DNA from 3 places in the Anaerobacillus sp. MEB173 genome. Region 3 is predicted to be linked to each of the others. Evidence: riboswitches for the same ligand, from Rfam matches in the RefSeq annotation. Region 3 holds a riboswitch; each other region holds the start of a gene.
What was found. Region 3 has a riboswitch for glycine ahead of gcvT (glycine cleavage system aminomethyltransferase GcvT). Riboswitches for the same ligand answer to the same signal wherever they lie in the genome.

Region 1 (10,351 bases), on a different contig from region 3:
TTTCATTTCAAAAATACTGAAAGGTGGTTGCTTTGATCTTTTATTTAAATAGAACTTATTTTCAAGGGCATTAAAAAAAGATAATGTTGGTTTAATCATATGATTAAATTCGTAAATAATTTTTTCAACTCCCTGATTTTGCAAAGAAATATTGATTAATGCTTGATGTATCTCATGTCTTTTTTGGAGTTGCATGTTTTTTTCTTGAAGTTCATGACTTAACTCTGTAACCTCGACTAACCTTTTATTTGCCTCCATATAATATTGTGCATTTTGAATAGCAATTGCAGCCTGTTCAGCAAAACCTTGCAATAATTGTAAGTCATGATTGTCGAATACTTTTTTTTGCTTCCATTGATGAATAATCATTACACCAATTCTTTTGTCTTCAATTGATACAGGTACACCCATTGCTGCTTCCGGAGATTTCCCCGAAGTAAGATAATCAAAGTTTTCTGTTGAGATATTGTATTTGGACATTTCTTCAAATACGTCTTTTTTTGAATTGAATATTCTGCCTTTCCCGTCTTCGAAAATTTTGCCAGTAATTGATTCCCCGACTTTAAATTTTATATTATAAATGGAGTTATTGAATCCAACAGGCGCTTTAGGTGTTAACCTCTCACTCGTTTGATCATAAAGAAATAATAACCCGGCTTCTGCTGAAGGAATAACTTTAAGTGCATTACTTATAATTTTTTCAAGTACTTCATCAAGATCAAGACTAGAGGTTATTGAGTGAATACTATTGACGAGATTGTATAGTTCATTATCTTTTCTTTCGATAATTTCTTTCGTGTGATAAAGGTAGAAAAAGTAATATAAATGCTGAATTTCTTCTTTAGATAAAGGTACTGATTGCAAATAAATACAGACATTCACTTGGTTTCCTTCTGGGTAGAAATAAGAAAGGACCACTCGGTTGCTTTCTTTTACTATGTTATATGAGCTTTCTTCCTCATTTGATGAGTGAATTGAAGGGGGGGATGGTTCGTTATCTCCGTTATTATGAATTAAGTATTCATTATTCGTGAAATGATTATATCCCCACACTTGAAACGAACTATTTTTCAACTTATCTTTTAAAAATAATAGACTGTACTCAGTTGCGTTCATATGTAACTCCTTCTATCGTTATGTGATAATATACATTATATCATCTATTATTATGTATGTTACCACATTGTAATACTCCCAACCCCAGTGTATAGTAAAAAGTGTAGAAAGAAAAGACAGAAAATTAAGAAATGGTATCGATAGAATAATAAGAATTTACTACTTTGCTGAAACGAACCGCCACTATGGCTAGAACATAATCCTAAAGTCTTAACATCCTAGATTAGAAAAAACTGAATTCCTATTTTAACCTGATTTATAGCGGGGTTTGTAACCCGCTACTTCATTTTTGTAATTTATGAAAACGCTATCAATCAAGGAGGTGTTTGGGAAGATCCTTTCTGGGTGAAAAAATATGTTGGAGAAAGACCTGAATTGGTATTTGGGTACACGTGGTTTCTGGTAATTGTCAATGAAAGAAGAAAAGGTGGTGCTGATGATGGTAGAGGCTATGAGGTTAGCTAGTGGTTTCTTAGTTTGGGTTATTGCACTCATGGTTTTAGGCGTGGTCATTTTTCAAGCGATTAAGTTTATTCTGTTAGCAAAAGATGCAAGTAAAGAAATTGGCATGACAAAAGGTGAGGTGAATAGCGCCATAAAAACAGGAGCCATTTCGGCAATTGGCCCTTCATTTGCGATTATTATTGTTGCCTTATCATTAATCCCGTTTTTGGGAGAACCCCTGACGTTGATGAGGATTGGAATTATTGGATCGGCCCCGATTGAATCGGTTGGTGCAAGTCTAGGTGCAAATGCTTATGGTGCTGAATTAGGAAGTACGAGCTTTAATACCCAGGCATTTACAGCAGTTGTTTGGACGTTATGTTTAGGTGGGGTAGGCTGGTTACTGTTTGTTGCATTGGCTACGAAATCAATCAGTAAGATTGAAAAGAAAATCATCAATAAAAATGAAAAAAATAAAAAGCTTATGATGGTGATAGCCACAGCTGCAATGGTAGCTGCATTCGGGAATTTAGCAAGTGCTGAAATGGTTAAAGGATTTGAGTATATTGTAGCTGTACTGACAGCGAGTATAACAATGTTTGTTTTAACTGCATTAGCGGATAAGCTGCAGAAAAACTGGATACGCGAATGGTCCCTTGGCCTATCGATTCTTGCCAGCTTAGTTGTGGGTTACTTTATCATTATCTAATGACGGGGGGATAAATTATGGGTTTGAAAGAAACAATTGAGACAACAGTTAGCGGGACTAGTAGTTCTGCAATGGAACAGTTTCATAAAAGAGCTCATTTTTGGGGTCGATTGACAGTTTGGGCCGCGATAATCTTATCGTTATCGTTGCCGGTCGTTCTTTCATTTTTCTTAGGACATCATCCTGGTTGGAATGTTATTTTGAGTGGATTTCTCGCCTATGCAGGAATTATTGCTGTTGTTTGGGTGCTTGAACCAATCATGTATTATACTATTTTGGGTGTTTCGGGTACTTATATTAGTTTTCTGACAGGTAATGTAGGAAACATGTGTCTGCCAGCTGCTGCAGCAGCCCAAAATTCAATTGGTGCAGAGCCAGGAACCAAGAAAGGAGAAATAGCAGCGACACTTGCAATAGGAGCTGCATCATTAGTAAACAAAGTGTTTCTAATTCCAATGATCTTGGTAGGAGCCATGCTGGTTTCAAGAATACCAGAGCATATACAACAAGTGTTTCCGTTTATTTTACCAGCGATCTTTGGTGGGGTATTAGCTCAGTTTGCGATGAAAAAGCCAATTTATGGTGTGATTGGACTTGTGATAGGATTTGTAATTAATCTGACAGCACTGGTTGTTTATATGAAAATGTTACTATGCATCATTTTGACAATAACGATTTGCCTCTTCTTAGAAAAGAGAAACGAAGCAAAAATGCCTGTATAACGTTTTTTAGAGGAAGGGACATTTTTTCATGATTATCTTTACATCCACTTTTCCTCTTACACTTACAACGTTTAGAACTAAATTATTCATAATCAAAGGTGGGGAAACTTTTTTATGAAGGAACAATTAATGAAAATGCTGGAAGAACGAAAAGAAGAAATGATTACGATTAGACGGTATTTGCATCAATACCCGGAACTTTCGTTTAAAGAGGCAAATACCGCTAATTATATTGCCAATTTTTATGAGGGAAAAGATGTAGACATTGCACGGAACGTCGGTAATGGTTATGGAATTGTCGTCACAATTAAAGGAGAAAATCCGGGAAAAACGATTGCTTTACGTGCAGACTTTGATGCACTGGCAATTAAAGAAGAGACTGATGTACCATTTAAGTCGAAAAATGACGGTGTAATGCATGCGTGTGGACATGATGGACATACCGCTTACTTGATGATACTTGCTGATTGTCTCATTCAATTGAAATCATCTTTATCAGGTACAATCAAAATTATTCATCAGCATGCCGAAGAAACACCACCTGGTGGAGCAAAGAGTATTTTGGATTCAGGGATCCTTGATGATGTGGATCATATTTTTGGTACTCATTTATTTCCTACTGAATCTACAGGAACAGTTGGTTATAACAGCGAGTATTCGATGGCAGGGAGAAGTGGTTTTAACCTAGGTATTCAAGGAGCTGGCGGACACGGTTCATCACCACATTTGGCGAACGACCCGATTGTAGCTGGGGCACATTTTGTAACAGCGATTCAAACGATTATAAGCCGTAGATTAAATCCGTTTGATACTGGTGTAATTACGGTGGGATCTTTTGATGGGAAAGGCGCCCGAAATGTTATTAAAGATCGTGTTGAACTTGAAGGTGATGCTCGTTATATGTCAGTTGAGACAAGACAAATCATTGAAACAGAAATGCACCGAATTGTGAAAGGAATCGAAGCTGAATTTGCGGTAGAGTGCGATTTTACGTATGTTAATGATTATCCGCCTTTATATAATCACCCGGAAATTACTGAATTTGTAAAATCAACACTTGAAAAGGTGGACGACCTAGATATAAAACAAGTGATTGAATTTCCGAAGTTTTCCGGTTCAGAAGATTTTGCTTACTACCTAGAAAAGATTCCTGGAACATTCTTTTATATTGGCTGTAAACCAAAAGGAGTAGAAAAAGTCTATTTTAATCACCATCCGAAGTTCGATATTGATGAAGACTCCCTTTTGGTTGCGGCAAAATCAGTTGGACACGTTGTGTGTAGTTATTTTGAACAATATAATTATTCTCAATTTGAAAAAACAATTGAAATAAAATAATTCTTTTATAATATTATTTCTTTTTAGAAAAATAAAAATAGTAGGAAAATATAGTTGACAGTCGTAAATTAAGTCGTTATTCTAAACTTAATCAAAAAATGAATAGATTGCGGATGATGGTTGTAGGAGAGTGTATAAGTAAGTGCACACCGAAGGAGCAAGTTCCAAAAAGACCCTTGGGACAAATCTCTCAGGTAGAAGAACTACAACAGGACGCACCTCTGGAGAGCGCGTAATTAAACGCCACCAAAGGGGTAGACTTCGATAATAATGAAGTTAAACTCTCAGGTAAAAGGACAGAGAAGGGTAGCGAAAATAAACTATCTTTTTCTGTCCTTTTTGTTTGCAATCAAGGACAGAAAAGGTAGTGAGTGAGCTACCTTTCCTGTCCTTTTTTTCATGGATAAAAAGTGTAGCAGATAGATAAGTTAGGTGTTTTAAAAATTTAGGAGGGATTTGAATGAGTTTAAAACAAAATGATTCAGTTATTTTCGAAGCAATAGAAAGTGAAAAAAAACGTCAGCATAACACATTGGAGTTAATTGCATCTGAGAATTTTGTAAGTTCAGACGTATTAGAAGCCATGGGGAGTGTAATGACAAATAAATATGCAGAAGGTTATCCAGGAAAACGTTATTATGGTGGTTGTGAATACGTTGATCTTGCAGAACAAGCGGCGATTGACCGGTTGACTACTTTATTTGGAGCCAAATTCGCAAACGTCCAGCCTCATTCTGGAGCACAGGCGAATACAGCTGTATTTTTTGCCTTACTTCAACCAGGTGATAAAGTGATGGGAATGAATTTATCGCATGGTGGACATCTCACACATGGAAGTCCAGTAAGTATGTCAGGAAAATGGTTTGATGTTGTATCGTACGGGGTGAGAGAAGATACTCAGCTGATTGATTATGATGAGCTTGAAACAATAGCCAAAAAAGAAAAACCAAAATTAATTATTGCTGGTACAAGTGCATATCCAAGAAAGATTGATTTTGCAAGGTTTAGAGAAATTGCTGATCAAGTTGGTGCGAAGCTAATGGTGGATATGGCACATATTGCAGGTCTTGTTGCAGCAGGATTACACCCATCACCAGTTCCTTATGCTGACGTTGTCACAAGTACTACGCATAAAACATTACGCGGACCTCGCGGCGGTATCATTTTAACAAATGATGAAGAGATCATTAAACAAATTAATAAAGCGGTTTTCCCAGGTATCCAAGGCGGGCCATTGATGCACATTATTGCGGCTAAAGCAGTTGCCTTCAAAGAAGCGTTACAGCCAAGCTTTAAAGAATATGCCAAACAGGTCATCGAAAATGCCGAATCACTTGGTGAAGCTCTAAAGAAAGAAGGAGCAGCCCTAGTTTCAGGAGGAACAGATAACCATATTGTATTACTTGATGTACGTCCGTGGAACTTAACTGGAAAAGAAGCGGAGAAGTTGCTAGAAGAAGCAGGTATTACAGTGAACAAAAATACGATCCCGTTTGATCCGCAAAGTCCTTTTGTTACAAGTGGAATCCGCATGGGAACTGCTGCATTAACAACACGCGGGATGAAAAAGGATGAAATGGAGAAAATCGCTAAAGTAATCGCAGATGTATTGAAGAGTAAAGGGGATTCAACGGTTTTAGCAAAGGCAAAGGAAACAACAAAAGCCATTTGTGGTGCCTATCCATTATTTCAACAACCAATCAATGTGTAAGAAAGGAGCAATCACTCATGGAATTTCAAAGTTGTTTTGACATTATTGGTCCAATTATGGTTGGACCATCGAGTTCTCATACTGCAGGTGTCGTATCAATTGGTAAGTTTGTTCACGAACTTTTGGATGGATGTCCTGAAAAAGCAGAAATTACTTTCTACGGCTCCTTTGCAGAAACACATCAAGGACATGGAACAGATAAAGCGATTCTAGGTGGATTGCTTGGAATGGATACAGATGATTCCCGGATAAAACATGCCATCGAAATGACTCATCACAATGGACTATACTATAGGCTTCAACTTGAAGAGAGTTGTCCGTATTTTGATCACCCGAATACAACGGTTATATCGGCAAAACGTAAAAACATTGAAGTTAAAGTTGGTGGTGTGTCGTTAGGTGGAGGTTTATCAAAAATCTTTATGATTAACGATGAGATGAAAGATATCCGGTTGAGCTCAAGCGATAGTATATCGACGCTTGTAGCATGCTTCCATCAAGACATGAAGAAAGAAACTGTTCTAAAGGGTGTTGTATGATGGAAATCCGGTCAATGAGTGAGCTTATTGAAATTTGTACAACTGAAAAGAAAACGATTGGCCAAATCATGCTGATGATGGAAGAGGAAAAATCAGGAAAAGATAAAGAAACAATTTTCCGGATGATGGAAGAGCGCTTAATTAAAATGAAAGAAGCTGTAGATAGCGGAACAAACGACCCCTCGTCTGCACCGAGCGGTATTTCAGGTGGGGATGCAACGAAAATGAATGATTATGTAAGACAAGGTAAATCTTTATCAGGAAGTTTTATCAGTGATGCGATGACATTTTCACTTGCTACATCAGAGAGTAATGCACGGATGGGGGTCATCGTAGCCACTCCAACTGCCGGTGCTGCTGGGATATTACCTGGAGTACTATTCTCTCTTCAGAAAAATGGAGGCACCCCAAATAACGATTTGGTTATGGGATTGTTTACGGCAAGTGCACTTGGTTATGTTATTGCTAATCGCGCTTTTATTTCAGGGGCTGCAGGCGGTTGTCAGGCAGAGGTCGGCTCAGCAGCTGCGATGGCAGCAGGAACAATTGTTGAATTGAAAGGCGGTACACCAGAACAAGCGGTAAATGCAACGGCGATTGCAATGAAATCGCTCCTTGGTTTAGTTTGTGATCCAGTTGCAGGACTTGTTGAAGTACCTTGTATTAAGCGAAATGTCATTGGAACGTCAATCGCATTTTCAGCAGCAGACTTAGCGCTTGCTGGTGTTGAAAGCCGTATTCCGTGTGATCAAGTGATTGAAGCCATGTATAAGATCGGAAAAGATATGCCCTGGACACTCAAGGAAACGTCATTAGGGGGCTTGGCGATGACAGAAACAGGTAAAAAAGTGAAAGAACGTCTCTTTAAAAGATAAGAAAAATTCGGAGATGTCTAGCTCCAGCGCCTAGCCGCTCGAGGTCACTTCGGTCCGTCAAACGTGTCAAAAGGCGCGACACTTATTGTCGGCCCTCCAGTGCTTGTCGCGGCTGAGCAAGGCGCCTGCGCTTTCATATTAAAAAACTTAATCCAGGGGGTTTTGACATGAGTAATGAAACAACGTTACAGCGTACACCACTTTTTGAAACGTATGAAAAGTATGGTGCAAAAGTAATTGATTTTGGAGGATGGGCACTTCCGGTACAGTTTTCAAGTATTTTAGAGGAACATGAGGCTGTACGGAATCAAGCAGGTCTCTTTGATGTCTCTCATATGGGGGAAGTGCTCGTTGAAGGTAAAGATGCTGAAAGCTATCTTAACTGCCTGCTGACAAATGATGTTACAAAACTTAGTATAAATCAAGCGCAGTATACAGCAATGTGTTATCCAGACGGTGGTACAGTCGATGACTTGCTCGTTTACAAGCTTAGGAATGAAAAATATTTACTCGTCATTAATGCAGCAAACATCGAAAAAGATGTTGAATGGATGAAGCAGCATGTAAAAGGCGGAGTGACAGTTCAGAATATTTCGAATGATATTGCCCAACTTGCGATCCAAGGTCCAAAGGCAGAAGCAATCTTACAAAAATTAACCGAAACAGATTTATCGGCAATTGGCTTTTTCCACTTTGCTCAAGATGTCAATGTTGATGGTATTACAGAAGTTCTCGTTTCCCGAACGGGTTACACAGGAGAGGACGGTTTTGAGCTTTATTTCGCAGCTGACAAAGGTGAAGCACTTTGGAATAAGCTAATCGACGCGGGAAAAGATGATAGCTTAAAGCCGTGTGGACTTGGTGCGCGTGATACACTTCGTTTTGAGGCTCGTCTCGCACTTTATAGTCAGGAACTTACAAGTGATATCAGTCCCCTTGAAGCAGGAATCGGCTTTGCAGTGAAAACGAATAAAGAAAGTGATTTTATCGGTAAAGAAGCTCTTGCAAAACAAAAAGAAGAAGGATTAACACGTAAGCTAGTTGGTATAGAAGTAACAGGCAGGGGCATTCCACGCCACGGCTACAAAGTCCTTTCTGCTGCTGGTGAAGAGGAAATTGGTTTTATCACATCAGGAACACAGTCACCAACTTTAAAGAAAAGCTTAGGACTTGCTCTACTATCAGCAGAACATGCAAAGGTGGGAACAAAGCTGAAAGTTGAGATCCGTAAGAAATTGGTTGATGCTGTTGTAGTAAAATCACCGTTTTATAAAAAAGGGTAAAACTCACAAGGGAACGGGTAATAATAACAGATTCATAGGAAGTGGAAATTCCGAGAATGATACGATTTTTATTGGAGACGTTTTTAACCGTTAACCTAGTATTCGCATTTGATTAGTATATATATTAGAACTAAAAAATAGATAGATTTGAAAGGATGAAAAAATGATGACGACAATTACAGCAAACTTACGATATAGCAAGGAACATGAGTGGGTATTACAACTTGAAGGAAATCGTGTACGAATCGGGATCACTGATTATGCCCAAAATTCATTAGGAGATATCGTCTTTGTTGAAAATCCAGAAGTTGATGATGAAGTAACAGCAAATGAATCGATGGGAACAATCGAGTCGGTGAAAGCAGTTTCTGAACTCTTCTCTCCTGTATCAGGTACAGTAGTTAGTGTAAATGAAGATTTAGAGGATGCTCCAGAGACAATTAACGAACAACCATATGATGCAGGTTGGTTAATAGAAGTAGAATTATCAAATCCTGAGGAACTGGCCGCATTACTAAATGAAGATGGTTACAAAGCATTTATTGATGAAGGAGAGGAATAATATGACAGCTACTTTTCGATACCTTCCTGACACGAAACAAGATCAGAAGGAAATGCTCTCGTTATTAAATGTTAATTCTGTTGATGATTTATTTGCCGATATTCCAGCGGATATTCGTCTAGACGGGGAGTTAAACATTCCGAAGGCTGATCCGGAACCGGTACTTCTGAAAAAAATGTACCAGATGGCTGGAAAAAATAAAAATGCAAATCAATATTCTATTTTTCTTGGTGCCGGTACGTATGATCACTACATTCCTAGTGTCGTTAATCATATGATTTCACGTTCAGAATTTTATACAGCTTATACTCCTTATCAACCAGAAATCAGTCAAGGTGAGTTACAAGCGATCTTTGAATTTCAAACAATGGTTTGTGAATTAACAGGAATGGATGTTGCCAATTCATCAATGTATGACGGTTTCACTTCGCTTGCAGAGGCAGCATCACTTGCCGTTGCCCAAACGAGACGTTCAAAAGTATTGGTTTCGAAAGCGGTTCATCCTGAATCACGCTCCATTTTAAATACAGTTGCACGTGGTCAAGGGTATTCAGTTGAAGAAGTAAATCTTACTGAGGAAACGACCGACTTAGAAAAGCTGAAAGAACAAATTGAAAAGGATACTGCAGCGGTGATTGTTCAATACCCAAACTTCTTTGGCTCAATTGAAGACTTACAAGAAATTAAGAAAATTGCTGCAGAAAAAGGAGCACTATTAGTCGTTAGTGCAAATCCATTGGCACTAGCACTCCTAGAAGCACCAGGTAAATTAGGGGCGGATATCGTTATCGGTGATATGCAGCCACTCGGAATTCCGATGTCTTTTGGTGGACCACACTGCGGTTACTTTGCGGTTAACAAAAAATTTATGCGTAAAGTGCCAGGCCGTATTGTCGGGCAAACGACAGATGAAGAAGGAAAACGTGGTTTTGTGTTAACATTACAGGCTCGTGAGCAGCATATTCGTCGTGACAAAGCGACATCAAATATTTGTTCAAATCAGGCATTGAATGCACTTGCTTCGGCAATTTGTATGTCAGCTCTTGGAAAGC
Region 2 (10,017 bases), on a different contig from region 3:
TTTACTTACTTCTTACGATGTAACATGCTCAATTACTTCCAATACTTTGTGAGCAGTCTCTGAATCTTTGGAAATCGTTACTACTCTGCCAATCCAAGTACCACCGCGTGATTCATTTGTCCCGCCCCCAGGAACGAGCGTCCAGCCTACCTTATCAGCGACCTGAGATTGTTTTTTCATATTATACACTGGCTCTTTCCTAAAATTTCTTTAATTATTAGGCGATATCGTCAACATTTCAAATTTGTTTCTTTAAAATAAAAGCTTGTCAAAATATAGAACAAGCTGTATAATATGAACCTGTGAGAAAATGATTTCATAGTAAATGAAGAATTTCTTTTTATATGGGGCTGGTTGTGTAACTGGTGTTTGCCGAGGTCTTCAAAACCTTATGGGAGGCGCGTGCCGTCTCCGGTGGGTTCGATTCCCACACAGTCCCGCCAAACTTCTAGTACACCGTTGGACGGTGGAAATTGAATAAGAATAACACTTTACAGTTGATGTAGTTCATCATAAATACACATTTGACAAAATTATTTCACACCAAAAAAATTGTTTGGTTTTATTGATTTTGCTTATTTCCTCAATGTACACCGTTTTACGAAATGGACCAAATTTTATTTTGATTACCCCATTTTCAATCGTATAGCCTGTCGCAAACCAAAGCCAGCATATAAAGAACGCCATCGGAAATGTAATGAATATTCCAATTACGTCTTGCCTCGTAATCGCTGGGACAAACATAATGAGAACCGTTCCCCAAATAATGAGCGTTAGACATAGATCTTTTTAGACGGAAAATACATAGTCTTCACCTTTAAATATAGTAGATATATTTCTTACGACCTATACGATTGGAACAAGAACTAAGTTTCATTTACTTTTTATTCTCGCCAACCATATGTTCAATTACTTCCTCAAGTGATAAACGGTTAATATGGTTAATGGTAATTCCTTCTGTTTCTAACTCTTTTTCGATGACTGGTAAATCATCCGTAACCAATTGCAAAGGATTTTCTTCTATCTTTATTACATTCGGATGATTCTTCAACACTTCTGAAACGTGTGATACCCATAACCGTGCCCATTTATCATGAAACTCATCTTTTTCAAATGAGTGGATGATCTTTCCTTCTTCCAAAATTGTAATGTAATCACACAGTTGCTTAACCTCATCGATGTTATGGGTAGCTAGGACAATACTTCTTTTCCCATCTTCCATATAAGTCATAAGATCTTCTTTCATTTTCCGTTGTGAAATGATATCAACACCTGCTGATGGTTCATCTAATAACAGAAGCTTTGGTTCATGGCAAAGAGCAAAGATAAACTCAACTTTCTTCTTTGTCCCTTTTGAGCATTTCCCATACTTTTGACCTTCATCGATATGATATCTCTCAAGTAATTGAGTGTACTGCTTGTCGTCCCAACTTGGATACTGCTTCGACTTGAAAATCAATTGAACCTAAAGAAAACTTTTTATAATGTTTCGTCAATCCTTTTATATCAACAATTGAGGTAAACATGTCTATCCCCCATTTACTTAATTATCAAAATTCCGCTTTATCACTTCGTTAAAAATCGTCAATAAATCATCTATCGAACAACCGACCTGCTTCCCTTGTTCAATCGCTTTTTGAAAAGCATCATATACAACTTTTTGTTTTGCTTGTTCCTTTTGTAGTGCCTCGACCTCTTTAACAAATGTCCCTTTTCCTTGTACTGTTTTGATATAGCCACTACTTTCTAAATTTTGGTAAGCCCGCCGCGTTGTAATCACACTGCACGCTAATTCACTGGCCAATGCTCGAATAGAAGGAAGGGGTGTTCCCGGTGGAAGCTGACCACCGACAATTAACGCTTTAACCTGAGTTTCAATTTGATGATAGATCGGCTCCCTGCTTTCCTCCGAGACACGAATCGGTAGCTTCATCTCTTCCTCCTCCCTCCTTACAAGTAATCTCTTTTTGATAATCTAATAGTCAGAAATTTGTTCCAAATATAACTACCCCATACACCGACAAGAAGGGAGATGATAGCTAATGGCCAGCCATGACTCTTAATAAGTACCAATACCGTTTCGACGATGCCTTGGTCGACTAAATTGTAGAAAATAAATACTGTTACGAAAAAGACAACGATAAAAGCCCATGGAACAATATGCAGTATTTTTCCATTTGTTCCATATTCAATAAATGGATTGATCCCTCCGATAGCTAGTGCATACCCGAACCAAAAGAGGATAAAAATCAAATACTCAACCGGTGTTAAAAGTTCAAAGAAATGTCCTGGCAATACAATCGTTATCGTTAAATAAAATGCAAAGGACATCATGAGTAATGTTCCAACCATGAGAAGGATTCGACTTAACGAGAGTGTTGGAATAGGAATTGGCAACGAACGCAATAAGGCCATTCTTTTACTAAATGGATCGTCTTTAACGGTTTGAAAGTTTAAATACGGTCGAGACATAAAGATCGCTGCAAACGATGGGGTCAGTACGAGAAAAATAATGTCCAGTAACGTATGATTATAAAACATCATTTCATCCCCAAATAACTTTCTTACAGATTGATCAAGAAGAATACTAGAAAATATAGCAATAAAAATCGTTGCTAATAACGTCAAGCTAATGGCTATCCATTGTGCTTTTAGTTCTTTTTTTGCTAACCAAAATGCCTGTTGAAACAAGTCACTTCCCCCTCCTTTTACTCAAAAAGATTGCGCTCTCCATGGCCTAATAAATCGATACCAAAATGAACCAAAACAGCAAATGTTAAACTCCATATCACGATACTTGTTGTCATCCAATAGGCTGTTTTCTTTTTCGCTCCTCCTAATGTTAAGCTCATAAACGCAGTAAGGTGACTCCCAACAAATAACGGACCAATGATGGCAAGCCCTGGTAAGCCGTACTTTTTCCATAACTTTTGTGCTCTTACTGCTCTCGTACCGGGTGCTTTTTCTTCATTACTTTTTTCCTTTTGTCTCCATTCTTTAATTTTATTAATAAAAACAATCACAAATAAAACCGTTACAATATTCCCGACTAAACCAAGGATGATGACTGGTACTGGAGATAAACCAGCAATCATCGCAATCGGAATAACGCCATATGCCTCAAAAAATGGCACCGCAGCAAATATAAAAACAAGAACATAAGCCCATAAAGTATCTAATAAATTCATTTATTTATGACCTCCAAGTGTTATGGTGTTTATATCTGTATATACACTATAACATCTAAATAATCGATTGCAAAGTATAAAATAAAAAGGGACCAGATATAATGAACTGCCCCCTGCCAAGTAGACAGGGGGCAGTTCATTATGGAACCCCTTTTGCACATTTGTTTTTGCTGTAATTGTTACAATACTTCTACACCTAAACTTTCTATAGCCATTTGTACATATTCTTGTAAATACTATATGTAGAAAGGCGGATCGTTTTGGATGTGAAGAGCTTAAAAGAGTCTTTTGGTGCAATTCATGTGGTTCAAGAGATTAGCTTTTCCAATAACCCGTTGATTTATCATCCTTAATATTTAGTTAAAATTTCACCATACACATAAGGTAATACCTTAATCAAAAAGACGTGCTATTTGCACGTCTTTTTGTAGTTTAGGCTTGTCAATTCCCATTTCAACATTGTATCTACTAATTCCGTACTGTTCATATGCAATTTTTCTAGCACTTTAATTCATGGTATATTATCATACTCACATTCAGCGACTACTTTTTCAACATTACTAAATGAAAATGCCCAATTTATAATTTCTTTTATTGATCATTAACCATAACAAAATAAAATCCACAAGTGACATATAATTCTGAATATTAAATTGACTTTATTCTTTTAGTGTAATAAAATGAATTTAAATGAATAATAGCGGTTGAATATTGTGGGAGAGACTAAACAAATCGTTTAGCACCGAAGGAGCAAGGCCTAAATATTAGGCATTAATCTCTCAGGTAAAAGGACCACAGTAGGACGCGTCTCTGGAGAGAGCCATGAGCCACCCACGGAGTTAAACTCTCAGGTAAAAGGACAGAGAAAAATAGGAAATCACCTATTTTTCTCTGTCCTTTTTTGTGGAGAAAAAATAGGAATAACAAATAAAGAGGTGGTAGTCCACACAATATTAAAAACTGCAGTCAATATACCCAAAAAGGAAAGCGCTTACACCCTAGAGTAACTTAACGTACAATCTAAAAAATGTTATTTTTAGGAGTGATAAAATGGATATCTTAGAGATATTAGGAAAAATCAATAACGTATTATGGGGTCCTCCAAGTCTTATCTTATTATTTGGGACAGGCTTGTTTTTAACATTTGTTTTAAAAGGATTGCAATTTCGCCATCTCATTTATGCATTTAAGATTGGATTTGGTAAAGAAGATCATAATGATGCTGCTGCTGAAGGAGATGTAAGTCATTTTAAGGCACTTATGACAGCACTCGCTGCGACTATAGGGAACGGAAACATTGCTGGTGTTGCAACTGCTATCACACTTGGTGGCCCTGGTGCAATCTTTTGGATGTGGGTTGTTGGTTTACTAGGTATGGCGACAAAGTACGCTGAAGCCTTGCTTGCTGTGAAATATCGTGTAAAAAATGACAATGGTGAATATTCAAGTGGGCCGATGTATTACATCGAACGGGGCCTGGGGAAAAAATATAAGCTGCTAGCGATTACCTTTGCCTTATTTGGTGCCTTTGCCGCTTTGGGTATTGGAAACAGCGTACAGTCCAATACGATTGCTGATGTAACAAGCAACAGCTTTGGCATTGCTAACTGGGTTACTGGCTTAATCTTAGTTTTATTAGTGAGCTTTATTATTTTCGGTGGAATTCAGCGTATTAGTACCGTTGCTAGTTTCTTTGTTCCGATTATGGCGTTCCTTTACATAGGGGGAGCAATCATCATTCTTATACTAAATTACGATATGATTATCCCAGCTTTTCAATTAATTTTTCATTATGCCTTTAATCCTGTTGCTGCAGCTGGTGGTTTCCTAGGTGTTGTCGTATCCGAGGCTATACGTAATGGTGTTGCTCGTGGAATTTTCTCAAACGAAGCAGGTCTTGGTACAGCAGCATTAATCGCCGGGAACGCACGTGCAGATCACCCTGTTAAACAAGCACTCGTAGCCATGACTGGTACATTTATCGTAACGATTATTGTATGTACAATGACTGGTTTAACACTGCTTATTACAGGTTTCTGGGATCCATCTGGCGGGTTACTTTCTGGCGTGACTCATGACGCAGCACTTGAAGGGGGCGCATTGACCAGTGCAGCGTTTGCTTCTGTTCTAGGTGTAGTTGGTGAATATATTGTTTCCTTCTCGGTTATCTTCTTTGGCTTCTCAACAATCGTTGGCTGGTATATATACGGGGAAAAGTGCTTTGAATACTTAGCTGGCTCTAAAGGAATTGCAGGTTATCGTCTTATTTATATTGCCGCTTGTGGTATTGGGACAGTTGCTAACCTTACAACAGTCTGGGCATTTGCTGATATGGCCAATGCATTAATGATGATTCCAAACTTAATTGCCCTTCTCCTTCTTTGGAAAGTTGTCGTAGCTGAGACCAATGATTATTTCACAAATTTCTACGGTAATGTTAATGCGGCTCGTTCTGTTGAAAAAGAGATTAGTTAATCGATGAGCGATAAGAATAAGGCTACTGGAACGTCCCAGTAGCCTTATTTTTTTGCTAATATTCATAATAAAATTATCTTTAATCATTTTTTAAAATTGATTTTATCAATTCATTTAAAAACTTCTACTCGTAAACGTCATTTTCAACTAGTATTTTTCTAATATTATAGAAAGAAACAGCCAAACCTAAACAAACTAGGCTGGCTGTAATGAGTTGTCTATCTTGATAAAAATGAACAGAAAAACTCATGTAAATACAATCGTTTTATTACCATGGACAATCACTTTATCTTCAATATGCCAGGAAACAGCTTGGGCAAGAACAAGACGTTCTACATGTCGTCCTGCAACTTTCAACCCTTCTATCGTATAACGATGATTTACTCGTTCCACATCTTGCTGGATAATCGGCCCTTCATCAAGATCATTCGTTACATAATGTGCAGTTGCTCCTATCAGCTTAACCCCGCGGTTAAATGCTCTTGCATAAGGATTTGCGCCAACAAATGCCGGTAAGAATGAATGATGGATATTAATGATTTGATTTGGGTATTTCGCTATAAAACTAGGAGAAAGAATTTGCATATATCTTGCTAAAACAATAAAGTCTACCTTTCCATCTAGCAGTTCTAATGCTTTCTTTTCTGCAATTTCTTTCGAATCAGAAGAGATCGGAATATGATAAAATGGAATACCATACCCTTCAACCTCTTCTTTTAAATCCTCATGATTACTAATGACCATTGGGATGTCTACTTGAATTTCGTTCGATTTCCAACGCCAGATTAGCTCCATTAGGCAGTGATCGGCTTTTGATACAAAAATGGCCATTCGTTTTAATTTTTTCTTACTACTCAGCGTCCATTCCATTGGATAATCTTCAGCCATCAAATGTAAGTTTTGTTCAAGAGTACTAAACGAAGAATTAAAGTCTTCTAATTCAAACTCAATTCTCATAAAAAACATCCCTGATTTAGGATCAGTAGTATGTTGGTCAAAGTGGATAATATTAGCGCTGTGCTCTAGCAGTAAATTAGACATCTCTGAGATAATACCTGGTTTTTCTGGACACGTAATTAACAGAGTAGCCTGACTAACCTCTTTTTCTGTATGCATTTACTCTTCCTCCCTCCTTTTTTCTTCTTAAGCATGAATCTCCTTACCGTCAATAGCTAATGCAGCCTCACCAATTGCTTCAGATAAGGCCGGGTGTGGATGGATGGTATGTGAAATATCCATAGATGTTGCGTTTAATACATGAGCAAGACCTAGTTCAGTAATCATATCGGTTACATGCGGTCCAACCATATGTGCTCCTAATAGCTTATTAGTTGTTTCTTCAACGATAAGTTTGACAAAGCCATCCGATTCACCATAAACTAACGCCTTTCCAATCGCACGGAATGGGAATTTTCCTATTTTTACTTCGAATCCTTTCTCTTTTGCCTCTTCTTCTGTTAAACCGACACTCGCTACTTCTGGATTGCTATAGACGCACTTTGGAACAAGCGTCAGATCAAGTGGTGAAGTCTCTTTACCTGCCATATGTTCAATTGCGATGATTCCTTCATGTGAGGCAACATGGGCAAGTTGTAGCCCACCAATCACATCACCGATCGCATAAATAGTAGGTTCACTTGTTTGATAGTTTTCATTTGTTTTAATAAACAGACGATCAACATTAATGTTTTGATTCTCAAGACCGATTCCGCTTGTATTTGGTACTCGACCAACAGACACTAATAGTTTGTCAGCCGAAAACTGTGTTTCTTTTCCTTTATGTTCAGCTGTAATCGCAACACCTTCGCCCTTTTCTAATGTATCTGGAAGTACCTTCGCACCTGTTACGATTTTCACACCTTTTTTCTTCATTAATCGTTGTACTTCTTTTGAAACATCTTTATCCTCTGTCGGTAAAATGCGATCAGCATATTCAACCACAGTTACTTTCACACCAAAATCATTGAGCATTGATGCCCATTCAATCCCAATAACGCCACCGCCAACAATAATAATCGAACTAGGAAGGGTTTCCATTTGTAATGCTTCATCTGAAGTCATCACGTATTGTCCATCTGCTTCAAGGCCAGGAAGTGTTCTAGGACGAGATCCTGTTGCAATTAAAATGTTTTTTGAATGAAGTGTGATTTGTTCTCCATCGCTAGTTTCAATCAAAACATCTTTTGCTTCTGAAATACTGCCTTTACCCTCATAAACATCGATTTTTCCTTTTTTCAATAAATGTTGGATCCCTTTAAACAAACGATCTGTAATTTCCTCTTTTCTGGATTGTACTTTTGAGAAATCGAGACTAACTTCTGGGGCAATGACACCAAACTGTTCACCGTGCTTCGTATTGGCATATACTTCTGCACTTCTTAACAAGGCCTTGCTTGGGATACACCCCGCATGTAGACAAGTTCCACCAACTTTACTTTTTTCAATAACTGCCGTTGTTAGCCCCAATTGAGATGCACGAATTGCCGCGACATATCCGCCAGGACCTCCACCGATAATGACAACATCATATTCTTTTGCCAACAAATTCTCCCCCTCGTCTCTTTCACTATCAATCTTTCTGCTTTACTCTACTCCAATTCTACCAGCCACGATCTTGCATTCGTTCAGAAGGTTGAAGGGTTGAGATTTCAATCCCTTTCATTGCATTCCCTAATCCTTTTGATAGATTGGCGATTAATTCATAGTCTTCGTAATGAGTAGTTGCTTCGACAATTGCAGTTGCAAATTTTTCTGGATGATCAGACTTAAAGATACCAGACCCAACAAACACACCATCTGCCCCTAGCTGCATCATGAGAGCCGCATCGGCAGGGGTTGCTACACCACCCGCAGCAAAATTTACAACTGGCAGCTTTCCTGTTTCTTTAATTTGAAGTAATAAGTCGTATGAAGCGCCTATATTTTTTGCTTCCGTCATTAGTTCATCGGTAGACATTGAAGCAACTTTCTTAATTTGCGCTTGCATCATGCGCATATGACGAACTGCTTCAACAATATTTCCTGTACCGGGCTCACCTTTTGTCCGGATCATTGATGCCCCTTCACCAATCCGGCGGCAAACTTCACCTAAGTCCCGAGCACCACAAACAAATGGTACGGTAAAGTCTCGTTTATATAGGTGGAACACTTCGTCAGCTGGTGTTAATACTTCACTTTCATCAATGTAGTCAACACCCATTGCTTCAAGCACTTTGGCCTCAACTATATGCCCGATTCTTGCTTTTGCCATCACTGGAATTGAAACAGCATTCATCACTTCTTCAACAATTCTCGGATCTGCCATACGCGCTACACCACCAGCGGCACGGATGTCAGCTGGTACACGTTCTAGTGCCATAACCGCAACAGCACCTGCTGCTTCGGCAATCTTTGCTTGTTCTGCATTGACAACATCCATAATGACGCCGCCTTTTTGCATTTCCGCCATTCCACGTTTCACTCGTTCTGTTCCTGATTTCTGCATTTTCTTTTCTCCTCTTAATCTATTTCAATCGCACATGCACTTGATTCAAAGCTTTCCCCAACGAGAAACCCTTGTTCTTCACAATAATCAATTTGAGTTTCTTCATCTAAATACCGTTTTGTAAACCGATCGATGCGAATTTGAATTCCTTCATACTCAATCACCGTATCGTTTCGTCGGGGCTCATCAACAATTAACGAAAACTTGACTGACACCCCACAGCCTCCAGCTACATCAGCATCAATTCGTGCTGAACGTTCTTCATTGATCTCGATTCCTTTTAGCTTCTGTAACGCAGTATCTGTAAGTGTAATAACCATCGAATCCCCTCCTTTCTCACGAATCCAGATCTTACAAGCTTAGGCATTAACCCGTGCTGATTCAACCTGCTCATCAGCATGATAAGAAGAACGAACAAGCGGTCCTGATTCACAATGACTAAAGCCTTTTGAGATTGCAATTTCCTTCAATTCTTGAAACTCTTGCGGGCTCCAATACTTTTGGACTTGTAAATGTTTTTTTGTCGGTTGTAAATATTGGCCAATAGTCAAAATATCAACCTCATGAGCGCGGAGATCATCCATTGTTTCGATAACTTCTTCCTTTGTTTCACCAAGACCAATCATAATACTTGATTTAGTTGGAGTCGTTGGGCTAAGTTGTTTGGCTCGTTGTAATAACTCTAGTGAACGCTCATATGTTGCCCTGGCACGGACTGTTGGAGATAAACGCTTCACTGTTTCAATGTTGTGATTTAGTATATCCGGCTTTGCATCCATTAAGGTTTGTAAATTTTCATATTCCCCATTCATATCCGATGGAAGTACTTCAATGCTACAAAATGGATTACGTCGGCGTACTGCTCTTATT
Region 3 (10,351 bases):
CACTGCCAGCAACCTTTCTTCCTTCTACAACTAGTTCATACCAGGATGGGGCATCAAAACAAACAGCAGAACGAGGATTTTTTAATGCGTCTTTTTCTTCCTGGGATCTTGGGATTGCAAAGTATGCATCAAGTCCCAAAAGTTTAAACCCTTCAAGCAACCCTTCTGATATAACACGATACGCTTCTGTTACAGTTTCAGGCATACCCTGATAATCCTCTGACACAATGACACTATAGGTTAATTCTTGATCGTGGAGTACTCCTCTCCCTCCAGTTGGCCGCCGCACAAAACCTAGATTGTATTTATTTACCGCTTCAAGATTTATTTCTTTTTCCACCTTTTGAAAATAACCAATGGACAATGTCGCTGGATTCCAGCCATAAAAACGAATCGTTGGCGGAATTTTTCCTTGGCTATGCCAATTTAATAATGCTTCATCTAACGCCATGTTATATTCTGGTGAGCAATTTTCAGAATCAATGAAATACCATTTTTGTTTCATCGCATATCCCTCATTTGTTCTAGTACTTTCTATTATATCTATTAGTTAGTCTAGCAAAATGGAGGATGAAGTCAAATAATTTAACTCCCTTATTGCTATCGTATAAAAATAAATTTATATTTTTCTTTGATTCTTACTGTAAGGGTGTTTATAATCAATATGTATGATTATTTTTAAAGGGGTGGACAAGAGGTTATGGTTTGGATTAATACCATTGCAATTTTAGTATTGGCCTATTTAATAATAAGTCCGTTTATTAAGCCAAGATTTTTAACTGGGTTAAGTGAGGAAGAATTTCGAGCCGGTTACCGTAAAGCACAGCTAATCGATGTCAGAGAACAAAACGAATATGATGGCGGCCATATTTTAGGGGCAAGAAATATACCAACCTCACAATTAAGCCAACGAATGAATGAAGTACGAAATGATCAGCCTGTTTATCTTTATTCACAAACAGCATCAAGAAGTTATCGAGCTGCAAAATTCCTAAAAAAGAAGCGCGGCATTACAGATATCTACTACCTTCAAGGCGGCTTTAGAAAGTGGACAGGAAAAATAAAAAAGAAGTAAACAAATTGTATACATAAGAAAAGAGCACTTCCGCGGAAGTGCTCTTTTTAATAATTAAAAATTAAAAATTAAAAATTTAAAATGTAAAATTGTGTAGGCTGCTTCAATGAAGCTCTTTTGAAAAAGCTCACGTAGCAGCTCCCACAATAATTCTACATTCTAAATTTTACATTACGCTTTTTCGTATCTCAATATCGGCTTTCTCGCAGCTGTTGTTTCGTCTAAGCGACCGATAACTGTTGTGTGTGGTGCTTCTTGGACGATCTCTGGAGTTTCCTCTGCTTCCTTAGCGATCTGAATCATTGCATCAATGAATTCATCTAATGTTTCTTTTGCTTCAGTCTCCGTTGGTTCAATCATAATACATTCCTCAACATTTAACGGGAAGTAGATTGTTGGCGGGTGATAGCCGAAATCAAGTAAGCGTTTTGCCATATCTAACGTTCGAACACCCAACTTCTTTTGACGGCGACCTGAGAGTACAAACTCATGTTTACAATGTTGATTAAACGGAAGATCAAAATACGGCTCTAAACGACGCATCATGTAGTTTGCATTAAGAACAGCATATTCAGATACTTTACGTAAGCCAACTGGTCCCATTGTACGAATATACGTATAAGCACGAACATTGATTCCAAAGTTACCATAGAACGGTTTAACACGGCCAATAGATTGCGGACGATTATAATCAAAGCCATACGCATCCCCATTTTTAACAACGACCGGCTTTGGCAGGAACGGAATTAAATCTTTCTTAACTCCAACAGGACCTGATCCTGGTCCACCACCACCATGTGGTCCGGTAAATGTTTTGTGTAAGTTTAAGTGTACGACATCAAAGCCCATATCACCAGGACGAGCAATACCTAAAATAGCGTTTGAGTTAGCTCCGTCATAATATAATTTTCCGCCAGCTTCATGAATAATTTCAGCCATTTCAGCGATATTTTCTTCAAAGAGACCTAGTGTATTTGGATTTGTTAGCATTAGAGCTGCTGTATCCTCTCCTACAACCTCTCTTAGATGTTCTAAATCTACAAGTCCACGCTCATTTGAACGGACAGTAATTGATTCAAATCCAGCTACAGTTGCCGAAGCCGGGTTTGTACCGTGTGCTGAGTCAGGAACAATGACCTTCGTACGGTTAAAATCACCATTCGCTTCATGGTAAGCACGAATCATCATTAATCCCGTCCATTCACCATGAGCTCCTGCAGCTGGTTGTAACGTCACTTCATCCATTCCTGTAATTTCAGCTAGTGACGTTTGTAAATTATACATTAACTCTAATGCACCTTGCACAGTTTCTTCAGCTTGATATGGATGAATATGTGCGAAACCAGTATACCGAGCAACGTCTTCATTAATTTTCGGATTATATTTCATTGTACAAGATCCAAGTGGATAAAACCCTGAATCTACACCGTGATTTCGGTTTGAGAGTGCTGTATAATGACGCATTAATTGCAGCTCTGAAACTTCTGGGAGCTCTGCATCCTCTGTACGGATAAACATGTCAGGGATTACCTTTTCTACTGCAACTTCTGGTACGTCTAATTCCGATAAGCTATAACCGGTACGTCCAGCCTTACTTAACTCAAAAATTAATGCTTGATCTTTACTCATTGTAAACCCCCCAAAGCTTTTGCTAATATGTCAATTTCTTCTTTCGTACGAAGTTCAGTAACAGCTATTAACATATGACCATCTAATTCAGGATAATCACGTCCAAGGTCATAACCACCAATGATTCCTTGTTGTAATAATTGTTTGTTAACGTCTTGAACTGGCTTATCTAGCTTTACAACAAACTCATTAAAGAAAGGTTGATTAAACACTACATTAACACCGTTGTTTAGTACTTGTTCTTTTGCATAATGAGCTTTTTGTAAGTTTTGCTTAGCCATCTCTTTGACACCATTTTTGCCAAGTGCACTCATCGCAACAGAAGATGCCAATGCATTTAACGCTTGGTTAGAACAAATATTTGATGTCGCTTTATCACGGCGAATATGTTGTTCACGTGCCTGCAATGTTAAAACAAATCCACGTTGCCCTTGATCATCAGTTGTTTGACCAACTAGACGCCCTGGAACTTTACGCATTAACTTCTTTGTTGTCGCAAAAAAGCCGCAGTGTGGTCCACCAAATTGTGCTGGTATTCCAAATGGTTGAATATCACCGATAACGATATCGGCACCGAAATGCCCTGGTGGCTTTAACAATCCTAATGATAATGGATTACTTGAAACAACAAACATCGCTTTCTGGGCATGTGTCATTTCTTCAATCTCTTGAAGATTTTCAATGCTCCCAAAGAAGTTTGGATATTGTACAATGACACAAGCTGTATCGTTATCAATTTCATCTTTTAACGCTGCTAAATTTGTAACTCCAGCTTCAACATCTACTTCAACAACAGTGAGATTCTGTCCCTTTGCACTTGTGTGTAATACGGCTCTTGCTTCAGGATGAACTGCTTTTGATACAATCAATTTCTTACGTCTTGTTTGACCAGCACTTAGCATTGCTGACTCAGCTAAAGCTGTTTGCCCATCATACATTGAGGCATTTGCCAGATCCATTCCTGTTAACTCACTAACCATAGTTTGGAACTCAAAGATCGCTTGCAGTTCACCTTGAGAAATCTCTGGCTGATAGGGTGTATACGCTGTATAAAACTCTGAACGTGAGATGACATGATCGACAACTGATGAAATATAGTGATCATATACTCCAGCACCTAAAAAAGTTGGATATTGCTTCGTATTGACGTTTTTACCAGCTAAACCTTGCAGATAGTTAACTAATTCAGGCTCCGGCAGTTCCTTCTCAATGTTTAATTGACCTTTATAGCGAATTTTTTCAGGAATATCAGCAAAAAGTTCTTCAACTGATTGAATACCAATCGTATCCATCATTTCTTTTTGGTCTTGCTCTGTCATTGGTAAATAACGATAACTCATTTGTAATCTCCCCTTATTACCCTCTCTTGTAGAAAGGTGTTTTTACAACTTGTGCTTTTAAACGCTTTTTACGAACCTGAACCTCAACTTCAGTGCCTATAGCAGTGAAATTGATATCAAGAAGTGCCAGACCGACGTTCTTTTTTAATGTTGGTGACTGTGTACCAGTTGTCACCTCACCGATCTTCTGTTCTCCAACAAACACTTCATAACCTGTTCTTGGGATTCCTTTATCGATCATTTCGATCCCGACTAGCTTTCTTGCTAAACCCTCTTCTTTTTGCTTTTTCAGTACATCTTTCCCAAAGAAATCATCGACTTTATCTGTCTTAACAGCAAATCCGATACCGGCCTCGAGTGGAGTAATATGTTTCGATAATTCTTGCCCATATAACGGAAGTTTGGCTTCAAATCGAAGTGTATCTCTTGCACCTAAACCGCAAGGAATAACCCCCTCATTCTTTCCAGCCTCCAATATATCCTTCCACAACTGTTGAACATCCTCTTTATGACAATAAATCTCAAAGCCGTCTTCTCCTGTGTAACCTGTACGAGATACAAGTGCTTTCACTCCATTGATATTTACATCATCTTTAAATTTAAAGAACCCAATCTCTTCTAATGGAGTTTCTGTTAGTGTTTGTAACACTTTCTCTGCTACTGGACCTTGAAGGGCAATTTGGGCAATTTCATCTGAAATATTCATAACCGTTACCCCATCAATAAGATGTGATTCCATCCAACTTACATCTTTTTCAATATTTGAGGCGTTAATGACAAGTAAATAGTCATCTTCATCTTTTTTATATATTAATAAATCATCCACTGTTCCACCGTCTTCGTAACACATTGCTGTATACTGAGCAGCTCCGGGTTTAAGCTTCGACACATCATTTGTCATTAAACGTTGAAGATAAACTAAAGCATTTTCCCCTTTCACTTCGACTTCGCCCATGTGTGATACATCGAATAATCCTGCGCAAGAACGAACTGCTTCATGCTCTTCTTTTATACTTGAAAATTGTACTGGTAAATCCCAACCACCAAAATCAATTGTTTTTGCCCCGTGCTCTTTATATACATCAAAGAGTGGTGTCTTTTTTAATTCAGTCACACAAATACCTCCAAATTTAATGATAAAAAGCTTTAAAAGATTATGAAAATTCCTGGTGTAATGATTACTATAGTCGCCTTTATTATGTTTGACGAAAAGTCAACACATACAAAAAAACATAAAAAAACATAAAAAAAGACAGAGAAATACACTAGTAAAATGTATTTCTCTGTCCTGTAACCAGAAAGTTTCTTTCTTAAATCAGCATAAACTTAAGAAATTTCCTCGTGGGTGGTTTTCATAGTAAATAGTAAGCTATAAAAACTCTCTCCAGAGTTGCGTCAAACAAGAGTCTTTTTGCCTGAGAGATTCACATTCCCATGTTTGCTCCTTCGGCGTTACCTTATCAGGTAATCTCTCCCCTTATTATCATCCGCCAATATGTAATTAAAAAACACTAAATATAGCAATAGAAAGTGATAAAACACATGATTTAATACTTTCTTGTTTATACTACATTCTATATTCATTTAATATCCTACCATTTCTTATTCAACATTGGCAATACTCTAATGATTGGAAGGAGGAGGGAATATGACTGTTACAATACATTTCAACACAGAATGGCAAGAGCAATTTATTAAACATATCGAAGAAGATGGTCCTTGGGCAAATTGGGACCTCTATAAATTAGCATTAGAAGCTGAAGAGCATTTGTCCATACCTGAATTTCATGGTCTCCAAGCGCCAAAGCATTTGCCTGACTTAAAACCTTACCGCCATCAACTTGAAGTAGCCAATACCGTTATTGAAAAGATGAATGGTAAAGCGATTTTAGCGGACGAAGTAGGACTCGGAAAAACGATCGAAGCTGGTCTGATTTTGAAAGAATACATGATACGTAATCTCGTAAAAAAAGTATTAATCCTAGTTCCAGCTTCTCTCGTCTCGCAATGGACAATCGAGTTAAATCAAAAATTTTATATTCCAGCTGTACCTCAAAAGAAAAGCTATGTTTGGGAACAATGCGATGTTGTCGTAGCATCGATGGATACAGCAAAACGCAATCCTCACAGAGATATTATTATGAAACAAAATTATGACCTCGTCATTATTGATGAAGCACATAAATTAAAGAATAACAAAACAAAAAATTATGAATTCGTTCAACATTTAAAGAAAAAGTTTTGTTTACTGTTAACTGCTACGCCTGTACAAAATAAATTAGAGGAAATCTTTAATCTTGTATCTCTTTTAAAACCTGGACATTTGGGAGATCAATCAACTTTTGATAAGGCGTACCGTTCAAGTGAACGCTCACCAAAAAATGATGAGCAGTTACGAGAACTAGTAAGCAAGGTAATGGTTCGCAATCGTCGTGAAGAAACAGGAATCGACTGGCCAAAACGAATTGTAAAAACAGTACCAATTACATTTAGTGAGGAAGAACGTGATCTCTATAACACGTTAACATCACTAAAGCATAGTGAGAACCCAGAGGATCATTTACTATTAAAGAGTCACTTCTCATTACTTACTTTACAGCGAGAAATTTGCAGCAGTCGTGAAGCTGCATTTATGACATTAAAAGGGATGTCAGAAAAGCTAGATCCAAATTCGTATGCCCAAACGATTATTAAAACATTGATGAGTAAAATAGAAAAGATTACGCGTAATTCTAAAGCGGAAAAAGCGTTAGAAATTATCCAGAACATAAATGATAAAGTGATAATTTTTACAGAATATCGTGCTACTCAATTATATTTACAATGGTTCTTAAGTCAACATGGGATTACATCTGTACCATTTCGTGGTGGATTTAAGCGTAGTAAGAAAGACTGGATGAAACAATTATTCAAAGATCGGGCACAAGTATTAATTGCAACAGAAGCAGGCGGAGAGGGAATCAATCTCCAGTTCTGCCATCATATCATTAACTATGATTTACCATGGAACCCAATGAGAATCGAGCAACGAATCGGACGTATTCACAGGCTTGGTCAAGAAAGTGATGTCCATATTTATAATTTCGCTACTGAAGATACAGTTGAACAGCATATCCTTCAATTGCTCTATGAAAAAATTAACCTTTTTGAAAAAGTCATTGGTGAATTGGATGAAATTCTCACGAAACTCGATCTATCAACAATAGAAAACCATATTACGGATATTCTCATTCGTTCAGAAAGCGAGGGAGAGATGAAAATAAAAATGGATAATTTATCTGCTCTTTTAAATAGTCAGCTTGAGGAAAGCGAGTGTAAAACAAATGCAGCAACATGAAATTCGTGACTATGTAGAGCGTTATTTTCAAGCAAATCATTGTGAGATTATTGATGGAAGTGATGCCCATATACAAGTTCAATTAACAATTGAATTGGATAAAGCACTCATGAACCGACCTTTTTATTGGCATTACCTCGAGAAAACTGGTGGAACTCCCAATCCAATGAAAATGACATTGATTATTGACCAAAACAAAGTAGCTGAGGACTTAAAAGGCGAACTGATCCATTTTGGCTCACCTAGACTGCATCAAATTTTTCAGTCGGCCAAGCAGCTTGGGTCTTTTATCCGTCTTTATGAAGAAACAGATCAGGTGAGTGGACAATCAACACCGTTACAGCCATGGCTTTGTTTAAATACAAAAATATCGTATGAATGTGACAGGAAGAAGGATACCATCTTATCACTTGGGCTCCATTTAATTAGCGGACAAGTGGTTTCGGAATTCCACAATCATTTATCTCAACTGTCTTTAACTCCGAAAATACCTGACTACTGTTTTACCTTAACACCAATTATTACTCCAAAAAGCGGGTTAAAACGGTTAGAAAATGTAATTAGGGATATCATTGATCGTGATGACCATTTATGGGCATCAGAAGCAAAAAAACGATGGACTGATGATCAAGCCTTACTTGATCATTTCTATGAAGGCACTGAGGAAAAACCAGAATGTTATCACGTCGAAAAAGAAGCGTTAAAAATTCAGTATGAACCCAAAATCAATGTCGACATCATTAATGGCGGGATGTTTTATTTAACAAAACAGTCCTCATTTAAATGAGGATGTTCATAAGTGACAGCTCTCCTCGAACGCATACAGAATATAGAGTTTTCCTCACTAAATAACTTCTATACTTTGCGGTCGAGGTGACTGTTACTTTACTTTTGAGACATCCTGTTTTTAAACGGTTATGTGTAATTCTTTAAAATAATCCGATTGCTTTTCCATCCTGATCAACATCCATTTTTAATGCAGCAGGTTGCTTAGGCAGTCCAGGCATCGTCATAACATCCCCAGTCAGAGCTACGATAAAGCCTGCACCAATGGAAGGCCGTAATTCTCGAATTGTAATTACAAAATTTTCAGGACGACCGAGAAGCTTTGGATTATCAGATAATGAATATTGATTTTTTGCCATACATACTGGTAATTGGTCCCACCCGTTTTGTTTAAATAATGCTATTTGTTTTTTTGCTTTAATAGAAAACTCAACACCACTTGCACCATAAACTTTTTTGGCAATCGTTTCAATTTTTCTTTCAATCGAATCTGTCTTTGAATAGAGCGGCGAGTAATGATTTGTCTTTGCATCTATTGTTTTTATGACAGTCCTAGCAAGATCTTCAGCACCAGCACCACCTAATCCCCAAACATCAGCAACAGACACAGCAACATTTTGCTGTTCACACCAGCTTTTTACTAACTCAATTTCAGCATGCGTATCCGATGTAAATTTATTTATCGCAACTACGTATGGCACCCCGAAGCACTCGATTGTTTCAATATGCTTTTTAAGGTTACTTATCCCTGTTTTCAATGCTTCAACATTTTCAGTTGTTAATTCAGTCTTAGGTACACCACCGTGCATTTTTAAAGCACGAATCGTTGCAACGATCACAACAGCACTAGGCTTAATATTTCCTGCTTGCGCTTTTATATTTAAAAACTTTTCCGCCCCTAAATCAGCACCAAATCCTGCTTCTGTTACAACATACTCACCAAGTTTACTTGCCATTCTTGTTGCAATGACACTATTGCAACCATGCGCTATATTTGCAAATGGACCACCATGAATCAAAGCAGGTGTGTTTTCAAGTGTTTGAACAAGATTAGGCTTTAAGGCATCCTTAAGTAATAACGTCAATGCCCCCTGTACACCTAAATCCCCGACGGTAATAGGCTCTTCGTTAGTCGTGTATGCGATAACAATTTTTGCAAGACGCATTTTTAAATCTTGAATGTCACTTGCTAAGCATAGAATCGCCATAATCTCAGAGGCAACTGTAATATCAAAACCATCTTCTCTTGGCACCCCTTGTATCGGTCCACCCAATCCAACGATTACGTTTCGAAGTGCTCTGTCATTCATATCCAAAACCCGTTTCCAAACGACACGACGTGTATCGATTTGTAACTCATTTCCTTGATGAATATGATTATCAATCAAAGCAGCCAAAGCATTATGGGCCGAGGTAATAGCATGGAGATCACCAGTAAAATGTAAGTTTATATCCTCCATTGGAATTACTTGTGAATAACCACCACCCGCCGCTCCACCTTTAATCCCCATTGTCGGTCCAAGAGAGGGCTCACGTAAGGCAATAATGGCTTTTTTTCCAATTCGATTTAATGCTTGTCCTAATCCAACCGTTACCGTAGATTTTCCTTCACCAGCAGGCGTTGGATTTATCGCAGTAACTAAAATAACACGACCATCCTTTGCGGTTTCTAACCGCTTCATGGTATCAAGTGATATTTTTGCTTTATAACGTCCGTATGGTTCCCATTCGTCAGCAAATAATTGCAGCTGTCCCGCAATCTCATCAATTGGTTTTAGTGTTGCTTCCTGAGCAATTTGAATATCTGACTTCACTTTTACATTGATCATAATCGTATTCGACCTCCATTTTTCCCTCAAGATATTTTATATATATAATGGCTATCCCTATTAGTATATAACATCCTTCATGTTACTTTACTATTAGTTTACGTCTTTCTTATGAAATATTTAGCATAAAAAAAAGAGGCTGTCTCATAAGCGCCAGCTCTCCTCGAACGTTTGCAAAATATAGAATAAACGTTCATCACGAATCAACTTCTATATTTGTGATCGAGGTGACTGTTACTTTGCTTTTGAGACATCCCCTCACTTATTACCATTTCTCCTTTTTTTCATAGTGATGGAAAAAGCCAATGGAACCATACCAAACCATCGGTAGATAAATGGTAGCCTGACTGATTTT

Region 1: it holds a riboswitch for glycine, as region 3 does, so the genes downstream of both, glyA (serine hydroxymethyltransferase) here and gcvT (glycine cleavage system aminomethyltransferase GcvT) in region 3, are expected to answer to the same signal.
Region 2: it holds a riboswitch for glycine, as region 3 does, so the genes downstream of both, ACJ2A9_RS02500 (alanine/glycine:cation symporter family protein) here and gcvT (glycine cleavage system aminomethyltransferase GcvT) in region 3, are expected to answer to the same signal.

What each region holds. Positions count from the first base shown of each region.
Region 1 covers NZ_JBJMAU010000001.1:500,013-510,363, reverse strand. The annotation lists gene ACJ2A9_RS02580 (helix-turn-helix domain-containing protein) at 1-1,116, opposite strand, end outside; gene ACJ2A9_RS02575 (DUF5058 family protein) at 1,556-2,269, shown strand; gene ACJ2A9_RS02570 (small-conductance mechanosensitive channel) at 2,287-2,991, shown strand; gene ACJ2A9_RS02565 (amidohydrolase) at 3,106-4,329, shown strand; glycine riboswitch at 4,443-4,545, shown strand; glycine riboswitch at 4,549-4,631, shown strand; gene glyA (serine hydroxymethyltransferase) at 4,790-6,040, shown strand; gene ACJ2A9_RS02555 (serine dehydratase beta chain) at 6,058-6,579, shown strand; gene sdaAA (L-serine ammonia-lyase, iron-sulfur-dependent, subunit alpha) at 6,579-7,454, shown strand; gene gcvT (glycine cleavage system aminomethyltransferase GcvT) at 7,622-8,737, shown strand; gene gcvH (glycine cleavage system protein GcvH) at 8,904-9,299, shown strand; gene gcvPA (aminomethyl-transferring glycine dehydrogenase subunit GcvPA) at 9,301-10,351, shown strand, end outside.
Region 2 covers NZ_JBJMAU010000001.1:487,726-497,742, forward strand. The annotation lists gene ACJ2A9_RS02465 (hypothetical protein) at 13-180, opposite strand; tRNA gene ACJ2A9_RS02470 (tRNA-Sec) at 347-443, shown strand; gene ACJ2A9_RS02475 (PH domain-containing protein) at 511-744, opposite strand; gene ACJ2A9_RS02480 (hypothetical protein) at 878-1,459, opposite strand; gene ACJ2A9_RS02485 (GntR family transcriptional regulator) at 1,544-1,933, opposite strand; gene ACJ2A9_RS02490 (hypothetical protein) at 1,951-2,691, opposite strand; gene ACJ2A9_RS02495 (small multi-drug export protein) at 2,709-3,188, opposite strand; glycine riboswitch at 3,893-3,993, shown strand; glycine riboswitch at 3,996-4,054, shown strand; gene ACJ2A9_RS02500 (alanine/glycine:cation symporter family protein) at 4,239-5,663, shown strand; gene purU (formyltetrahydrofolate deformylase) at 5,910-6,779, opposite strand; gene lpdA (dihydrolipoyl dehydrogenase) at 6,807-8,204, opposite strand; gene pdxS (pyridoxal 5'-phosphate synthase subunit PdxS) at 8,263-9,147, opposite strand; gene ACJ2A9_RS02520 (iron-sulfur cluster biosynthesis family protein) at 9,162-9,467, opposite strand; gene lipA (lipoyl synthase) at 9,507-10,017, opposite strand, start outside.
Region 3 covers NZ_JBJMAU010000002.1:150,351-160,701, forward strand. The annotation lists gene ACJ2A9_RS05150 (lipoate--protein ligase family protein) at 1-505, opposite strand, end outside; gene ACJ2A9_RS05155 (rhodanese-like domain-containing protein) at 701-1,075, shown strand; gene gcvPB (aminomethyl-transferring glycine dehydrogenase subunit GcvPB) at 1,247-2,704, opposite strand; gene gcvPA (aminomethyl-transferring glycine dehydrogenase subunit GcvPA) at 2,701-4,044, opposite strand; gene gcvT (glycine cleavage system aminomethyltransferase GcvT) at 4,061-5,158, opposite strand; glycine riboswitch at 5,438-5,531, opposite strand; gene ACJ2A9_RS05175 (DEAD/DEAH box helicase) at 5,693-7,381, shown strand; gene ACJ2A9_RS05180 (YqhG family protein) at 7,368-8,168, shown strand; gene ACJ2A9_RS05185 (formate--tetrahydrofolate ligase) at 8,311-9,996, opposite strand; gene ACJ2A9_RS05190 (YqzE family protein) at 10,255-10,351, opposite strand, start outside.